Regions from separate parts of the Alkalimonas sp. NCh-2 genome, predicted to be linked through region 2. Evidence: riboswitches for the same ligand, from Rfam matches in the RefSeq annotation. Region 2 holds a riboswitch; each other region holds the start of a gene.
The links. Region 2 has a riboswitch for cyclic di-GMP ahead of ABC502_RS17255 (OmpA family protein). Riboswitches for the same ligand answer to the same signal wherever they lie in the genome.
Positions count from the first base shown of each region.

Region 1: linked by a shared signal. The riboswitch ahead of ABC502_RS05345 (DUF3718 domain-containing protein) and the one ahead of ABC502_RS17255 (OmpA family protein) in region 2 are both predicted to bind cyclic di-GMP.
Region 3: linked by a shared signal. The riboswitch ahead of ABC502_RS10770 (porin) and the one ahead of ABC502_RS17255 (OmpA family protein) in region 2 are both predicted to bind cyclic di-GMP.

Region 1 is NZ_JBDIUV010000002.1:7,113-12,948, forward strand. Features, by position in the region: gene ABC502_RS05335 (Na/Pi symporter) at 1-1,382, shown strand, start outside; gene ABC502_RS05340 (MBL fold metallo-hydrolase) at 1,372-2,778, shown strand; cyclic di-GMP riboswitch class I at 2,862-2,952, shown strand; gene ABC502_RS05345 (DUF3718 domain-containing protein) at 3,079-3,450, shown strand; gene ABC502_RS05350 (chorismate mutase) at 3,503-4,654, opposite strand; gene ABC502_RS05355 (cytochrome b/b6 domain-containing protein) at 5,043-5,699, shown strand; gene ABC502_RS05360 (cytochrome c) at 5,752-5,836, opposite strand, start outside.
Region 2 is NZ_JBDIUV010000008.1:38,686-44,521, reverse strand. Features, by position in the region: gene flhA (flagellar biosynthesis protein FlhA) at 1-1,822, shown strand, start outside; cyclic di-GMP riboswitch class I at 2,139-2,228, shown strand; gene ABC502_RS17255 (OmpA family protein) at 2,384-3,247, shown strand; gene ABC502_RS17250 (sigma-54 dependent transcriptional regulator) at 3,244-4,557, shown strand; gene ABC502_RS17245 (flagellar hook-basal body complex protein FliE) at 4,566-4,886, shown strand; gene fliF (flagellar basal-body MS-ring/collar protein FliF) at 4,897-5,836, shown strand, end outside.
Region 3 is NZ_JBDIUV010000003.1:345,679-351,514, reverse strand. Features, by position in the region: gene recD (exodeoxyribonuclease V subunit alpha) at 1-1,605, shown strand, start outside; gene ABC502_RS10775 (phosphate ABC transporter substrate-binding protein) at 1,671-2,063, opposite strand; gene ABC502_RS10770 (porin) at 2,076-3,212, opposite strand; cyclic di-GMP riboswitch class I at 3,311-3,399, opposite strand; gene ABC502_RS10765 (flagellar assembly protein T N-terminal domain-containing protein) at 3,547-4,683, opposite strand; gene ABC502_RS10760 (LPP20 family lipoprotein) at 4,843-5,295, shown strand; gene ABC502_RS10755 (flagellar protein FlgN) at 5,317-5,745, opposite strand; gene flgM (flagellar biosynthesis anti-sigma factor FlgM) at 5,745-5,836, opposite strand, start outside.

The sequences.
Region 1 (5,836 bases), on a different contig from region 2:
TATCACTGCGCAATGCTGCTTATGTCATTTATGGCAGCAATGTGGGGACTTCCTTTACCGGTTGGTTTGTTGCTCTGGTTGGCTTGCAATTTAAAATTGATGCGCTGGCCCTGCCGCTGATTGGCATTGGTATTTTGCTGAAATCTTTTGTTAAGCAGCGAAGCTGGCAAGGCAGTGGCCAGGGCTTGGCCGGCTTTGGTTTGATGTTTTTGGGCATCGGCCTGTTGAAAGACAGTTTTGATGCAGCTTTTGTCAATATCGAATTTGGCTGGTTGGTAGATATTGGTTGGCTTGGACTGTTGTTGGCTGTGGTGATTGGCGCTTTGCTAACCACTGTGATGCAAGCTTCGGCGGCGGTGATTGCTTTGGTGATCACCGCCGTTGCCAGTGGGGTGGTACCCCTTAGTCTGGGGGCTGCTTTTGTCATTGGCTCTAACCTGGGCACTACCTCGACCGCTATTCTTTCTGCTCTGGCGGCAACAGCCAAGGCCAAACGGCTGGCGATGTTGCATGTGATTTTTAATGTAATAACTGCCGTGGTTGCGCTGATGTTACTGCAGCCTTTGCTGTGGTTGTTATTGTGGTTGCAGCAGTTGCTATTTGATGTGCACCATGCGGCTTTTAGTCTGGCCTTGTTTCACACCTTATTCAACGTGCTTGGGGTACTGCTGATGTGGCCGATCAGTGACCGGCTGGTGTTGTGGTTAAATGGGCGTTTTCGTCGAGAGCCGAGCGATCGGTTGCGGATGTTGGATCAGTCCAGTCTGGCGATCCCTGCATTGGCGCTTAAAACATTGACCATGGAGCAGCAGCATGTGTTGCAGCAGTTTTGTCGCCTGGCTGGCAGTATGGATCATAAACCGATGGAGCAGTCGGTATTGGATGAGTTGCGTCAGTCGCAACGCACCATTGCCCGATTCAGTAGCCAGTTAGGTCAACAACCGCTGCAATCTGCTGAGTCCGATTTGTTGAATGCTTTAGCGAAAAGCCAGCTGAGGGTAGAGCTTTTGCTGCAAATGCTGCCGCAACTGGAGCATCGCTTTGAACATGATCGCGCCGGGATCCGGCTGGAAGCCGAATTCTGGCGTCAGTTAGCTGCGCTGGATTTACCGGCCGGAACAGGCCAGATTTCAGCCTTGTATCGCGAGATTAGCCGTTGGCGTACTGCGGAGAAACAGCAACTGGTGGCCCCTGCGCAATTAAGTGCAGCCTTGCACAGTGGTCATGGGGGGGAGTGGTTGTTACGATTGGCTGAGCTGCGTCGTTTTGATCATCACCTGACCAAGGCCATGCTGGGGGTTGCCCAGATCCAGCAATACTATGAGCGGCAGCAAGAGGCCGTGAGCACAGCGACAGAAATAGGAGAGCTCGATGCCAGTTAATGCGCAACTTACCTTTATCGGAGGGGCTGGCCAAGTCACCGGCTCCTGTTATTTACTGGAATTAAACGATAAAAAGATACTGCTTGATTGCGGTATGGTGCAGGGGGGCGATCAGATACGCGAGTGGCACAAATTCCGTTTTCAGTTCCGACCCAAAGATATTGATGCGGTGATTTTGTCGCATGCTCATATTGACCACAGTGGCTTATTGCCTTTGCTGGTCGCCAAAGGTTTTCATGGCAAAATTTACTGTACCAAAGGTACCGCTGAGTTACTGCCTGTGTTGTTAAAAGATTCAGTACATTTGTATTTAAAAGATCTGGAATGGAAGAATAAACGAGCAGCCAGGGCAGGAAAAAAAGAGATACAGCCGGTGATGCAGTTAAGCGATGCTGAACGGGTAGTGGCTTTATGCGAACCTCAGCCCTACAACAAGCGGTTGGTACCAATGCCCGGCATGGAGCTGGAGTTTAACGATGCAGGCCATATTCTGGGCTCGGCCATTGTCCAGCTCTGGTTGAAGGGCCGGCAAGGCATGCGGCATCTGGTGTTTTCCGGTGATTTGGGAAATCCTGCTACGGTGTTGATGCACGATCCGGCGCAGATTGAGCATGCGGATGTGGTGCTGATGGAAAGTACCTATGGCGATCGCAATCATCAGGATGTGGAGCACACCGTCGCGGAGTTTGCTGCGGCACTGGATGCCGCCTACGAGGCCGGCGGTAATGTTTATATTCCGGCTTTTGCACTGGGCCGCTCGCAAGAAATCTTGTACTACCTGGGGGTGTTGTATCATCAGGGTAAATTGAAACAAAAAGTTGTGTTTTTGGACAGTCCGATGGCCATTAGCATCACTGAAATTTACGACCGCTTTTTCCACAGTATGGATCCTGACGATACCCGGGTTTTAAAACAGCAGAACGTGCGCGATCTGGCGTCGTTTTTACCGATCCTGAAGCTATCGGAAACAGTGGAAGACTCGATGGCCATTAACCGCTTTAAACAAGGGGCTATCATCATTGCTGGCAGTGGGATGTGCAATGGCGGTCGTATTGTGCATCATTTCAAACACAATCTGTGGAAGAACTCGAACCATCTGATTTTTGTTGGCTTTCAGGCGCAAGGCACTTTAGGACGCCGGCTGGTGGATGGTGAGCAGCGTATTAAGCTGTTTGGCCAAGATATTGTGGTTAAAGCCAAAGTCCACACCATAGGGGGCTTTTCTGCCCATGCTGGCCAAAGTGAGTTGTTGCAGTGGGCTGAGGCCATTGGTGGTCAGCCAAAATTCTGGTTGGTACACGGTGAGAGTAAAGCGCAACAGGCCTTGCAGCAGGAAATGATCCAGCGCGGGCTCCAGGTTGAGATAGCCTCACAGGGCCAGCAAATAAGTCTTTAACCGGTTCGACCGGTTCACTTATTTAAACGATGAAATTTTTATGACGCTATTGCCAAAGTCGTTTGAACTGGTTACTATGTGCACACTTCGAAAGGCAAGACATCCGAAAGGGTGATCACGCAAAGCTTCAGGTCTAAAGGAAACATCGTTTCCCATGATAGCTGGGCTGCCATTAAGCGTCGTCCTGACCTTAATGTGAACTGCAAACAGCAGTAGTCATATCGACCTTTCGCAAGCACAAGCTAATCACCATTCAAAGATGAATGGATTCTGACTAATTACTGTTTTTGGAGCCAGAAAATGAAATTGAAATTTGTAGCTTTAGCGTCTGTTCTTGCAGCCACTGGTGTGTTCAGCTCACAGGCTCAGGCCGATCAACAACTTGCCCTGTCTATTTGCTCCTACGTTGCAGCAGATAGCCGTAACGATTTACGCAAAACCCTTAGCGATCACCGTCTGCGCTTGCGCAACGTTTATGATGGTATCGTATGTGATGGCTTGCCGCTGGTGCGTCATGCTATTCGTCACAATGCCAACGACACTGCGGACTTTATTATCCGTCAGTTACCAGGCAGCCAGGTTGCTAATTCTGGTGATATTGAGTGGGCAGAAAGCAACGGCTTTTCTGGCTCGCCAGTGATTGAATCCATTCGTGCCCGTGCTAACAGCTAAGTAGCCCCCCTGTTTTATAGAAGGCGCCCGAGTGGCGCCTTCTTTTTGTGTGCTAAGCCGGTACTTCAGTTGGCTGTATATCTTCACTTGGGTAGCAGCCAAGTACTTTAATAAATTTAGTGATGCGGTTTAGCTCTTCCAGTGCCCGGGTCATGGCGTAGTCGCCTGCATTGGCCAGTACATCGACATAAAACATTTCTTCCCATGGATTGCCCGGAATTGGCCGTGACTCTAACTTAGCCATGCTGATGCCGTGGCGTTTTAACACCGTTAAGGCGTCTACCAAAGCACCGGGTTGTTGGCCGGTAAACATAATAAAGGTGGTTTTGGCGGGTATAGCCTTGGCCACACTGATGGCTTTACGGGCGACCACGATAAAGCGACTGACATTGTCTTTTTGATTGGCCAGATCCCGGGCCAGTACCTCCAGGCCATAGATTTTACCACCAGCTTCACCACCAATCGCTACGATGGTCGGGTCCTGTTTTTGCTGCACCCGCTGAAAGGCATCGGAGGAGCTGTCGCAATACTCTACCTTGATGTTGGTCAGGCCTAACAAAAACTGGCTGCACTGAGCAATCACCTGAGGGTGAGCACAGATTTGCCGGATTTGGTTGAGGGCTGCGCCGGGCAGGCCCAGTACACAGTGATCTATCGGGTGGGTCAGCTCACCAACAATGGATAAACGGGTGTGTTGCAGCAGATCATAAACCTCATTAATGCTGCCGGAAGAGGTATTTTCTATCGGTAGTACGGCATAATCGGCATGGCCGGTTTCAACCGCTTTGATGATCTCATTAAAGCTGTCGCAGCCAATATCGATAATCTGCTCAGCACGGCGGGTAAAGTATTTTTGTGTTGCCCAGTAGCTGTATGAACCCTGACCTCCCAGATAAGCAACCTTGACGGATGGTCCTTGCATACCCCGCAGCTCCCCCTGCAGTTTGGCTTGTTGTTGCAGTACAGAGTCTTCAATAATCACATGAAATAAACGGGTGACGTAATGTGCATCCAGCTCCATTGTTTTGCCACTCTCGATCAGTCGCAGCAGTAACTCTTCCTCACGCTGTTGATCACGAATGGGTTTGTTCTGGCTGATTTTTGCCTCAGCAACCGCAAGAGCCAGTTTGCGTCGTTTGGCCAGCAGTTGCAGCAACTCCTGATCAGTCTGTTGGATTTGTTGTCGTACTTCGGTAAGTTCCATCACGGATCATCCTCGTTGCATTAGTGTGTCGGTGTTTGGTGGCAAAAAAAAACCTCCCATGGTGGGAGGTTTTAGGTGTTCAGCACGCGCGCAACACTACCTCCCGGATTGGGTGGTAAAGAAGCTAAAAAAGAAAGTGTTGAATGTGCGTCGTTTCATCTGGTTTTTTTATCAGTCTGGATGGCTAAAGTCAACTAATAAATAGCTGTCGGTTGTATCTTTGTTTGATATTCTTTTGTGATCCTGTGGCCAACTAATGGCTTATGCTAGAATCGCAGGCACAAGGTTGTTGGTTGTGCTGCAAACCCATTGACTGAGTGGGTGGCCATTAGCGGGTATCTATCCAGCCATAATTAGCAATCCATTGGGTAACATTCAGGAGTTATGCATGAAGGTTATGAAGAAAGTGTGGGATCCTGCGGTGCGCTTTTTCCATTGGAGCCAAGTAGCACTGTTGGCCGGGCTTTGGTATACCGGCACCGAGGGATTGATGGAGTGGCACCAATTGCTGGCATATACCCTGGCCGCAGTATTGTTGGCGCGAATTTGTTGGGGATTTTATGGCAGCCAAAGTGCCCGTTTCAGCCAGTTTGCGGCCAATCCGCTCAAAGCCATCCGTTATTTACGGCAGCCAGAACCTGTCATGGGGCACAACCCGGCTTCGTCGTACATGATTTTCGCTTTGCTGCTATTGGTGTTGTTACAGTTTGTCTCGGGCCTGATGACGACCGATCACATTTTTACCGATGGCCCTCTGGTGCGTTATGTCTCAAGCGACATGGTGTCTTTGGCCACCCGATGGCACAAGCTTGGGATTGATATTTTACTGATAGCAGTGCTGGTGCATATCGTTGCTGCTATCTGGCATAGCTGGCGTCATCATAACGTCATTATGGGGATGCTGCATGGCAAGTTGAGTGCTCCCGACGAGCTGAAGGTGCCGGCACCGAAAACGGGGTGGAGCTTCTTTGGGTTGGTTTTGCTTTTTTGCCTGGCATTTTATTGGTGGCAAGGGGCGGACTTGATCCGGATCTTGTCGTACTAATCAAAGGGGCAGAGGTCAAAGGGGCCATAGGCCCCTGCTGGTCAAGCCAGGCTTAATCGGCCCGATAGTTGTCGTGGCAAGCTTTGCAGTTGTTGGCAAACTCACGGAAGGCTCCTTGAATAGCCCGACGCTCACCA
Region 2 (5,836 bases):
GGTTTTGTTGCATGGCCATGAAGGCTCTGATGTTGCTGGTCGGGTGATCCAGGCCTTTGGTGAAGTAGTGATTGGCGGCAATTACGTCGTCGGTCTGGTGGTGTTTGTTATTCTGATGGTGATTAACTTTGTGGTGATCACCAAAGGGGGCGAGCGGATTTCGGAAGTCGCTGCCCGCTTTACACTGGATGCCTTACCCGGCAAGCAGATGGCGATAGATGCCGACTTAAATGCCGGTTTAATCGGCCCGGAGCAGGCAAAAGAGCGACGCAATGAAGTGGCGCGCGAGGCCGATTTCTATGGTTCCATGGATGGTGCTTCCAAGTTTGTGCGTGGGGATGCCATTGCCGGCTTAATTATTCTGGTGATCAACCTGATTGGTGGCATCAGCATTGGTGCCTTCCAGCATGGTCTGAGCATGGGGGAAGCCTTCCAGCGCTTTGCCTTGCTGACCATAGGTGACGGCTTAGTGGCGCAAATCCCCTCGTTACTGCTGGCCGTAGCGGCGGCCATTATCGTGACACGGATGAACGATGAAGGTGAAATGTCCGATGAAGTGGGGCGGCAGCTGCTGGCATCACCACGGGTATTGTTCACCACTGGTGGCATTATGCTGATCCTGGGGCTGGTCCCCGGTATGCCGGGGATGGCTTTTATTGGCTTTGCTTTGCCGCTTATTTATGTTGCCTGGCGTATGCAGCAGCGGGTGGATAAGGGCGAGCTGGCGCAGGTGGAGCAATTTACCGAGACCATAGTGCAAACCCCCTCAGCGCTTAGTTGGGAGGATATCCCTTATGTGGATCGTATTTCGATTGAGCTGGGCTTTCGACTGGTCTATCTGGCCGACAAAGACAAAGGGGAGGAACTGGTGCAGACCTTGCGTGGCATTCGTAAAACCTTGTCTGAACAGAGCGGTTTTTTATTACCCGAAGTGCGGGTGCGGGATAACCTGCAGTTAAACCCGCAGGAATACCGTATCAAACTGGCGGGGGTGCCCTTAGCAACCGGCCGGTTAAATCCGCAGCAGTTACTGGCACTGAACACTGGTGAAGTCTATGGCCAGTTGGATGGGGAAATAACCCGGGATCCAGCCTATGGCCTGGAGGCCGTCTGGGTTGAAGCTGACAACCGGGCGAAAGCTCTGAACCTGGGGTACTCGGTGGTGGATCTGGCTACTGTGATCGCCACCCATGCCGGCAAAGTCATTAAAGAGCATTTGGCCGATCTCTTTGTGTATGAAGATGTAAAACAACTGAATAAGCGACTGGCTGCGGTAGCACCAGTACTGGCCGAAGCCCTGGATAAAGCCCTGAGCGATACTGTGCAGTTGAAGGTGTACCGCCTGTTGCTGCGTGAACAGGTCAGTCTTGGTGATATTCTCAGCATTGCCAGTACCCTGCTCGACAGCAGCGAGGTGACCAAAGATCCTATTCTGCTCACGTCCGATGTGCGTTGCGCTTTGCAGCGGGCGCTGGTGCGGCAAATCAGTGGTGACAAAGAAGAGCTCAGTGCCTATACGCTGGATGAGAAGCTGGAGCAAACGCTGCAAAGTGCGCTGAACCAGGCGATGCAGGCGGGTAAGGTGGCGCTGGATAGTTTTCCGGTTGCGCCCAATCTGCTCAGTCAGTTCCAGCGCCATATGCCACTGATCAGCAGCCAGATGCAGCAGCAAGGTTTAACACCAGCCCTGGTAGTGGTGCCACAATTAAGACCTTTGCTGGCACGTTATGCCCGTACTTTTACGCAAAACTCACTGGCGGTGTTGTCCTACAATGAAATCCCGGAAACGGTGCGGGTTAACGTGATTGGGGCCTTGGGTTAAGTGGTGATTGAACGGTCAGCCAGGCTGAATAGTGGGCTGTCATCTGCTGGTCACAGCCCGGTGCTATGGTTGCATTTCCTGGCGAAATGGCACCGGTTTATTAACATTAATGTCTTGCATAAGCTACTCTGGTCCGAACAGTTACGGCAGTGTATTTGTGATAGGTGAAAAAATGTACGGCGATAAGCCTGTGATTTTAAAAAGTAAACACCATGGTGCAAGAAAATATGCTTGCCTTATGGTACTGATTTAGTTATCGTTTAATTTGTTCAGTTTCAATTCATAATCAGCACTGCTGTTTATGAAAAATGTTAAGACAATTAAAAGGCAAACTGCACCGAAAGGGCAGGACGCAAAGCCTCCGGTCTACAGCGTATGTGTACGCTACGATAGCGGGGTTGCATTAGCTTAGCGGCATCCTTCTGGGTTGCCTCTGTCTGCGCGGCTGTCCGCTGCAAAGCAGAGCGCTTTTCTATGCAGTTTTCCTTTTAGTTTCTTCAACCTTGGTGTTGCTGCCTGGCAGTGACCGTTGTGGTTTATTAAAAGGTTTACGATGTGTCTATGGTATTTCTGACTCTCTGGTTCACTGCCGCAGCTGGTGCCCTGCCTGCACCTGTGCTGGTGCAACCGGCGGAACGGGCTGACTGGCAGTTGCACGGCAGTGCCTTTTATTGCCGTATGCAACAGGAAGTTCGTGGTTTTGGCCAGGTAAGTTTCCTGGTAGAGCCCGGTTATTCTCTGCGGCTGGAATTGGAATTGATACAACCGCATCAGGCGTTAACCGAGGCCAGTGTGATGGCCCGGCCTGCAGACTGGCAGCAGCGCATCGTTGCCACTAGCTCCTATCCTTACAGTGCTGAGTTGTACCACGACCGGCAGGTTAGCTTTATCGCAGCGGCTTTGCCGCTATTGCAACAGATACAATCCGGCCATTGGCTGGAGTTCGAGTTGGGTGCTCCGGGTCAGGTACAACCACTGTTACTCACCAGTGTGCGTGGCGCGGAAGCTGTCGCGCAGTTTCGCCGCTGCATCGCACAGATGGCACCGCTGTCCTGGCAACAAGCCAGAGATAGCGACATTCCATTTAAAGCTGGCCAGCGTACTCTCACCCGACCACAGCTGGTGCAGTTGGCTCAACTGGTGCGTTATCTGCAATTTGATCCATCCGTCCACAAAATTCTGATTGATGGCCACAGTGATGATGTGGGTACCTCGTTAGCCAACCGACTGGTATCAAAAGAAAGAGCCGATGAAGTGGCTGCACAGCTGATCGAGCTGGGTGTCAAAGCCGCCATGTTGGAGGTGAGGGCCCATGGTAATCGCTACCCATTGTTACATCACCAAGGCACGTCTGGAGCGACGAACAGTCGGGTTACCGTCCGACTTATTCGCGCAGGAACAGAACAGGAGGTTACTACTCGATGAATGTTGCTTATGTCCTTTGGATAGCACAACAACAGCCGGATGCGGAAATCCGCCAATGTATCTGTAGTGAAGGCTATCAACTGCTGCATACCGCCCAGGTTACTGACATCGTCAGCCTGTGCCATGATTATCAACCGGCGCTGGTGTTTATCGATTGCGATATGACACAAATGGCGTTGCCGGATTTGGTCAGTCTGGTGTGTCGCAAGCTGCCGTCAGCACAAATTATCAGCATGGTGGGTAACGACCAAAGTGTAGTAGCATCCGATACCTTACAAAGCGGCGCAATTGATTATTTACTGAAGCCTTTTTTTACGTCTCAGTTAAAAACGTCCATTCGCAATGCCACAGCAATGAGCCGGGGCTTACAAGATCTGGTCGCGGTTTCGCATGCAAGCCGGCAGATTTTGCAGTTGGCCAACCGGGCCGCGCAAACAGAAGCCAGTGTGTTGATCCTTGGCGAGTCCGGCACAGGTAAAGAGCGTTTGGCTAACTTTATTCATCAGGCTTCAGATCGTGCCGACCAGCCTTTTATTGCAGTGAACTGCGCTGCCATTCCTGAACATATGTTAGAAGCCATGTTATTTGGCCACAACAAAGGCGCCTTTACCGGGGCCGTAAACCAGCAGATTGGTAAATTTGAAGCCGCCAATGGCGGCACTATTTTGCTGGATGAAATTTCAGAGCTACCGCTGGCGCTGCAAGCCAAGCTGTTGCGGGTACTGCAGGAGCGTGAAGTAGAGCGGCTGGGCAGCAACAATCGCATCAAGCTGGATATTCGCGTGATTGCCGCCAGCAACAAAAATCTGCGCAGCCAGGTGGAGCAAGGCTTATTCCGGGAAGATTTATTTTACCGGCTGGATGTGTTGCCACTCAGTTGGCCGGCCTTGCGTGAGCGGCGGGACGATATTTTGCCACTGGCGGAGTTCTTTCTTCAAAAATACGGCAATGGCAACTATCGCTTAAGTCGTGACGCGGCGAATGTGCTGCTGCAATACAACTGGCCGGGCAATGTGCGTGAGCTGGAGAATGTGATGCAGCGGGCATTGGTGATGGCTCGTGGTATGGAGCTGCAAATTGCCGATCTGAATTTACCGCAATGCCATCCACAAGCGGCGGCGATTTGCGCCAGTTTGTTAAAACAAAGCAAGAAAAATGCTGAGTTTGATTACATCTTAAATGTACTCAACAAGTTCAACGGTCACCGTACACTCACTGCCCAGGCATTGGGGGTGAGCACCCGTGCCCTGCGTTACAAATTAGCTGCCATGCGTGAGCATGGTGTCAACATTGATGCATTAGCTTCTTAAGGATAACGATGATGATTTCACCCGTAAACAGTCAAAGCCAGATGCTGGACATGATGACCAGGTTGCAGCAAGTCGCCGGGAATGAAGGCATTGCGCCTGCCCGCAATGACAGCGGCATCAGCAGTGATTTTTCCCAGGTCATTCGCGCGGTAAACCAGCAACAGAATATTGCCGCGGATCTGATGACGGCTGTGGATACCGGTCGCAGCGATGATGTGGTTGGCGCTATGGTTGCGAGCCAAAAAGCGGATTTAAGTTTCTCTATGTTGCTGCAGGTACGCAATAAAGTATTGAGCGGCATCGATGATGTGATGCGGATGTCATTGTAAGGACACTGTGATGAAAGGTGAAATTGTAAAAGCCACGCCAGCGGCTGCCAGCGACAGTAACTTGCGGGAGAAGGTTATTAACCTGTCCAGCCGTTTCAGCTGGTTGCAGGCCGGGGACCGGAGCATTGCGTCCATTGCCTTGCTGGCAACGCTGGTGGCGGCCACCATTGTGTTAATTCTTTGGACTTCCGCCAAGAATTATGTGCCGCTCTATGGCAACCAGGAGCATTACGACAAAGCTGGAATTCTGGAAATACTGGACCGGGAGAAGGTCACTTTTCGTATTGATACCAACACCGGCAATATCATGGTGCCACAAAATCGTTTAGCTGATGCGCGCATTATGCTGGCGGCTCGCGGTGTCAAAGCTGCCATGCCTGAGGGGCTGTCGACTATTGGTGACAAAGTCACGATGGGAACCAGTCAGTTTATGGAGTCCATGCAGTATCAGCATGCCTTGGAAGGTGAGTTGGCACGTACCATTATTACCATGGATGGTATTCGTAACAGCCGGGTGCATATGGCTATTCCGAAACGGAGTTTGTTTGTTGGCCGGCAGGAAGAGAAATCCGCAGCTTCGGTGATGGTGGATTTAGCGCCGGGCTATGAGCTAAGCGGTAATCAGGTCGAGGCGATTGTGAGCCTGATTGTTGGGAGTGTCTCCGGATTGGATCCCCGCAATGTATCTGTGGTGGATCAACGAGGCCGGTTGCTGACCGGTGATTTGTACGACGATGCCCCAATCGGCAAAGAAACAGATAAGAAACTCGCCTTTGTGCAGAAGCTGGAACGCAATATCGAACAGCGTGCTGCCATTATGCTGCTCCCTATTTTAGGCGATGGCAACTACCGCATTCAGGTGTCGTCTGATGTTGATTTTAGTGTGGTCGAAGAAACCCGTGAAGCCATCGATCCTGCCTCAGTGCTTCGCTCCGAGTCGGTGAAAACAG
Region 3 (5,836 bases), on a different contig from region 2:
GTCGGGGCCTTGTTGCAGGGGCTTTTCCCACAGCATAAGCGCGCAATGCCTTTTGACTGGCAGATGGCCGCCTGTGCTTTAGCGCTGCGCAGTCGTTTTGCCATTATTACCGGTGGGCCCGGCACCGGCAAAACCACTACGGTGATCAAGTTGCTGGCACTGCTGCAGGGGATTCAGCTGACCGGGCAACAAAAACCACTGCAGATCCTGCTGGCGGCCCCCACCGGCAAAGCCGCTGCCCGCCTGAATGAGTCCATTTCCCAGAGTTTGCAGCAGTTGGATGTGAGCGCCTTACCACTACCAGAGCCTGAGCAGCTAAAAGCCTGGTTGCCAACTCAGGTGCAAACCGTGCATCGTTTGCTGGGTGCCCGGCCCGACAGCCGGCACTTTAAGCATCAGCGGCAAAACCCACTGGCCGCCGATGTGGTGGTGGTGGATGAAGCCTCGATGGTGGATGTAGAACTGATGGCGGCGCTGGTGCAGGCCTTGCCAGCCAATTGCCGCTTGTATTTGTTGGGCGACAAGGATCAGTTGGCCTCGGTGGAGGCGGGATCGGTGCTGGGGGACTTGTGTCGTTTTGCCGAAGCCGGCAACTACCGGCCAGGCATAGCGGCCTATTTGCAAGACTTGTGCGCAGCCAGGGTGCCAGAGCAGTTTGTGGCAACAGAGGATGCCCCGGCGCTGGCACAGGTTACTGCGATGCTGCGCCACAGTTATCGCTTTAAAGAAGGGGGGGCTATTCATCAGTTGGCCAGCCTGGTCAATCGTGGCGGTACTGCTACTGAGGTTGAAGCTGCTGCGGCCATGGATCCTTCTGAAAATGCCCGTTCTGCAATAGCGGTTATCAAAGCGATAGCCGCTAAGCAGGACAGCCCGGTACAGTTGCTGCAGCAAAGTATGTCCACATCGGTCGGAGCAGTAGCCCGGACCACGGCATCCACTTTTGCAGCAACGTCTTTTGGCGATGCCCTGAAGGCGTTGCTGCTGACCGGCTACCGGCCGTATTTAACCGCCGTGGCTGGGTTTGACCCTGCAGCCGAGCCAGTGCAGCGTAACCAGGCTGCACTGCAGATTTTGGCATTGCAACGTGATTTTCAGCTGCTTGGCGCTGTGCGCGAAGGGGACTGGGGCGTGCAAGGGCTGAATACCCGCATCGAGCAGCTACTGGCCCGGCATGATCTGATCAAGCCGCAGAGCCAGGCCTGGTATCCGGGCCGGCCGGTGCTGATGACCCGCAACGATTATCACTTGCAGCTGATGAATGGCGATATTGGTGTCTGTTTAGCCATGCAGGAGCAAGCGGGCACGGTACTGCGGGTGGCGTTTTCGGATGGTGAGGGAGGTATTCGCTGGGTGTTGCCCAGCCGGTTGCACAGCGTCGAAACGGTGTTTGCCATGACGGTGCATAAATCACAGGGTTCAGAGTTTGGCCATACTGCCTTGCTGTTGCCGGCGAGCAGTAGTCCGGTGCTGACCCGTGAGCTGCTTTATACCGGTATCACCCGGGCCAAAACAAGGTTTACCCTGATTTACGATAATGATGCTGTGCTGGCCAGTACCATAGCGCAGCGTGTGCAGCGGGCCAGTGGCTTTGCTTTGGTGTGATAGGGGCTTTAACCCAAAGAAAATGCCGGCTTCTAGCCGGCATTTTTAATCAGTAAAGCAGCGCCTTAGTTGGCGATGGTAGCAATCACTCGTACCTGATCCGTCACGTCACTGGCAGGGATATAACCCAGGCTATTTGGGTTGGCTGCAACAAACTCAATTTTAGCAGCAACTGAGTCGACCTCCACCGGTGGGCGGCCTTTGCCGGTAAAGACCAGGCGAGACCAGTAAGCTTTCATTTGTGCTGGGCTGCGACCCAGAGCTTCCTGCTCGAACTGATCACGCAGGGCATGGTTCTCAGGCAGGTTAACTGGCATCAGGCTACCAGCGCGTCCCATATAAATGCGAGACACTTCTTCCAAGCTGACATCGGCCGCTGCCGGGTGGGCGATAATAGCAATCTCGGCTGAACACAGCGTGGAAACCAGAGCGAATGCAGCAATCAGAGTTTTTTTCATAGCGATGGCTCCTTAAAATACCAAATCAATGCCGACGGTCAGCAACTGATCACGGCGATCGGCCACTTTATTTTTCTGCGAGCTAAACTGCATCTTCAGTGCGGCAGATGGATGGAAATCGTAACGGCTGCCGATATTCCAGGTATCGCGCTGGATGGTGAAGTATTCCACGGTCTCAGCAACGAAAGGGCGGAGCGGGTTGCCTTCGGCCATCGCCTGGTAAATTTCAGACCGTCCTTCGTTATCACGACGCTCAAAGCTAACAAAAGGCGTGTAGCTGTTGATGCGATAGCCAGCTGACAGGTAAAAACCATTCTGCGTTGGGATCACGGTATCTTTGGTACGGGCACGGACGATTTCACCACTCAAGACCAGACTGCCATTGTCGTAGCCAAGTGCTAGACCCATAAAAGCACTGCGGGCATCATCAATGCGGATTTGGCTGGCGGTGTCAGCAAAACCAGACTGCTCCAGCAGGTTCAGCAAACCGGACAGTTCGCCATCCTGATCAACCATGGTTAATTTACCGGTTAAATAAGCAAGTCTGGCGCTGAAATTGCCTTGTGTCAGTTCCCAAGTAGCCCCTGCCACCCGGTCGATATTAGCATCGAATGGCACCGGAGTCATGTTGGTGGTGCCGCTGTAGCTGCCCAGGATGAATTGTAAGGTGGAGTCAACCGTACCCAATTGACCAAAACGTACCAATGAAACGCCTTCCAGATTATTAAAATCCAAGTTGTAGACCGAGTTAGGAACCCGGGCCCAATCATAGGCATAACCAACATCCATAAAATCGGAGTAGCGGTAAAAGGGGGTCCGCAGACGGCCAGCATTGATCCGCGTCTGCTGATTCAGCTCATAAGTTAAATAAGCCCACTCAAATTCTGCTTTGAAGTCGTTGGCACCACGGCCCATCAATTGAGCGGTTACTGACAAACGGTCGGCTAAGTCGGCCTGCACCTGCAGTGCAAAAAGTGACTCATTTTTAAAGTCGACTTCTTTATCATAACCATACAAGTTATCTGAACTTGATAATGTGCTGCCTGCTTTGATGGAGGCAAAACCATTGAAACGAACATCTGCCTGTGCGGCTGAAGCGGTTGCTGCCAGTAGCACAGCCAGGCTGAGTTGTTTGATCTTTGATACCATGTTGAATGTCTACCCCGGTAGTTGATTGTACCACTGTGCTTTGGCAATCCAGCTGTTAACACAGTGCAATTTCCATCGAGGCAAGCCAATGCTTGAAGAGGTGCAGTCTGGCTGCCATAGGAATTCAGTTCCGTTAGGCCCATGACTTTGCGTGTTCAGCTTTTCAGCTGACTTGCCAGGATGAGGCGCGGATTGTACAGATAATGGTCAGACCTGTAAAGTAATACCGAATAAAGTACCAAGCCCCGGTTATCACCAGGGCTGCAGGTGAATGACGCTCAGGGCTGGCACCAAAAGTGGTATTGGCCATCTTTATGAATAGTGCTTTTTTGAATCATTTATTGGTCAATTTTGTGGCGACATCACCAACCTGCACATTGCTTAATAATTGTTCGTTGCTGCTCACGGCGATGGCCCAGTCGAAGCCCAGCTCAGTAATACGGACTGTGAGTGGGCTGATACGAAAGCGGGTATTGTCTCCTTGGATGCCTTGCTGACGATACAAGATAGTCAGCTCATCTCCATGGCGGAGGCCGGCATTCTGCCCACTTTGTAACTGGATCCGGTTGTTACCAACTTCAGTGATAGCGGCAACGAAAGGTTCGCAGCGCAGTGCATCGTCAATATCCATCACAGCAGCATCCAGGACCCGGCTAACCGCTTCGCCGTAGCTGGTCTGCCAGAAGCGATGATCATGTGGAGTGATGCTGGTGCGTTTACGGAAATCCCAGCGTGCCTGGGTACGGTATTCCTGTTGAAACAGCACCTTACCTGTACTTAATTGTTGCAGTTGCAGCCGCATATGAAAAAAACGCTCACGTCTGGCATCGGACCAAAAGCGCAGGTTCATATCGGTGCGCTCGCCCAAAGAGATATCTTCTATACTGGCCGTCACCAGGTAGTCCGCATTGGTTTGTTGCAATAAACTGCTTCGTTCGCGTGTGGACAAGGGACGACTTAGATCAGGGTGCTCCAGCCAGGTGGGGATGGTACTGTTGGATAATCCCTGCAACTGCTGATGCAGCTTTCTGGCACTGACTTCACCGAGGGGGTGTAGATCACCAATCACGCTTTGCTGAGGATGACGCAGCGGAAAAGGGCTAATCAAGACTGGTTTTTTGTAGCCGGCACCCTGACATTGGGCATGTTGTGGGAATATATCTGCCCGGATCGTTACTTCCAGGGTGCGGCCAATGCGTTGCTCCCGTACCAGCTCAATTTGCCGGACTTCCGCCTGACTCTGCCATTGCATCGAGCTTTCGGTGAGCAGGCCATTGGTAACTTGTTGCACGCTAGTGATGGAAGCACCTGCATAGAGCAAGGCTCGCCGTACTGCATCTTCAGTGGCTCTGGCACGTGCGTCCGTTTCATCTCCGCCTCGGATCACGGCCTGACCGCTGGCTTCAATCCAGTCAGCTGCAGTATTTAAGCTGATAAGCAGCAATCCCAGCCCGATAAACAGCATTCGCATGACGCATTTCCTCAACACTTACTACGCCAGACTTTTGACGTTGTGTGGTTTCTACTGATTGAAAAAGCAAGTTATGTACCATTGTTAGCAGAAGGGCACCAGAGATAGCAAGTTGGCGCGTGTTTTGCTTTTAAATTTTATCACTTACGGAGATTGATGATGAACAAAGTCCTGATTATGTGCAGCCTGCTGCTGTTATCGGCCTGTAGCCTGGTAGCCGATCGCCATGTCGAGTGGGAAACAGTTGCTCCTGAGCAATTTCCAGTACTGCGGGCTGTTGGCTATGCGCCTTTATCCTTGCAGCCAGGGCAGGATGAACAGCACAAGATGCTGATGGCCTTGCAGGCATCCAAGTTAGATGCCTACCGTGAGCTGGCGGAGCAGGTGTATGGCCAGCGAATTGATGCCAACACCAGCATGCAGCAACTGCTTATTCATAATGAGCAGTTACGAGCATCAGTGCAGGGAGTGATTCGTGGAGCCAGGGTAGTAAAAAGCTATCCGATAGGCGATGCCTACGCCACTGAGCTTGAGCTGGATTTCCGCCATGTCTATGAGTTGTATCAGGCGCAGCAACCGCAACGCCGTATTCGCCATGTCCGTTATTACTAGCTGAAGTGCTGGCTTTTCTTATCAGGCTTTAAAGCCAGTACCTTTATGTTCTACCGCTGGTTTGCCTTTGCGATCGTAGGTAAGGCCGGATTTACCATGCAGTTGCAGCAGTTCGTTTTTAAAATGCTGTAAGTTCAGCTGGCTTTGCTCCAAGGCCAATCGGTTCACTTCATTTTGTTGTTTGCACTCAGCCAAGACCTGGTCCATCGCGCTGACGGCTTCTTTAAAGGTATTGGTTTGCCTGGCTTCAGACAGCTGTGGGTGTGTGGCTATCTGTTGGTCCAGTTGCTGCAGGGCTTCGAGACAAGCGACTTTTGTGCTGCCAACAGCTTCCAGCTCGTCAGGCTGCCGGTTGCTGATGGCGGAAATTTCTTGCCGTAATAACGAAAGGAGCACATCCAGGTGCTCCTTTTGCTGTTGCAGTAGGGTGTTCAGATCAGTGGCGGTCATCAGCTTTTGCGAAAAATTTCGCCCTCAAATTGCATAATACGTTTGGCCAACTGCTCAACATTGATTTGGTATTTGCCATCGGCAATGGCAC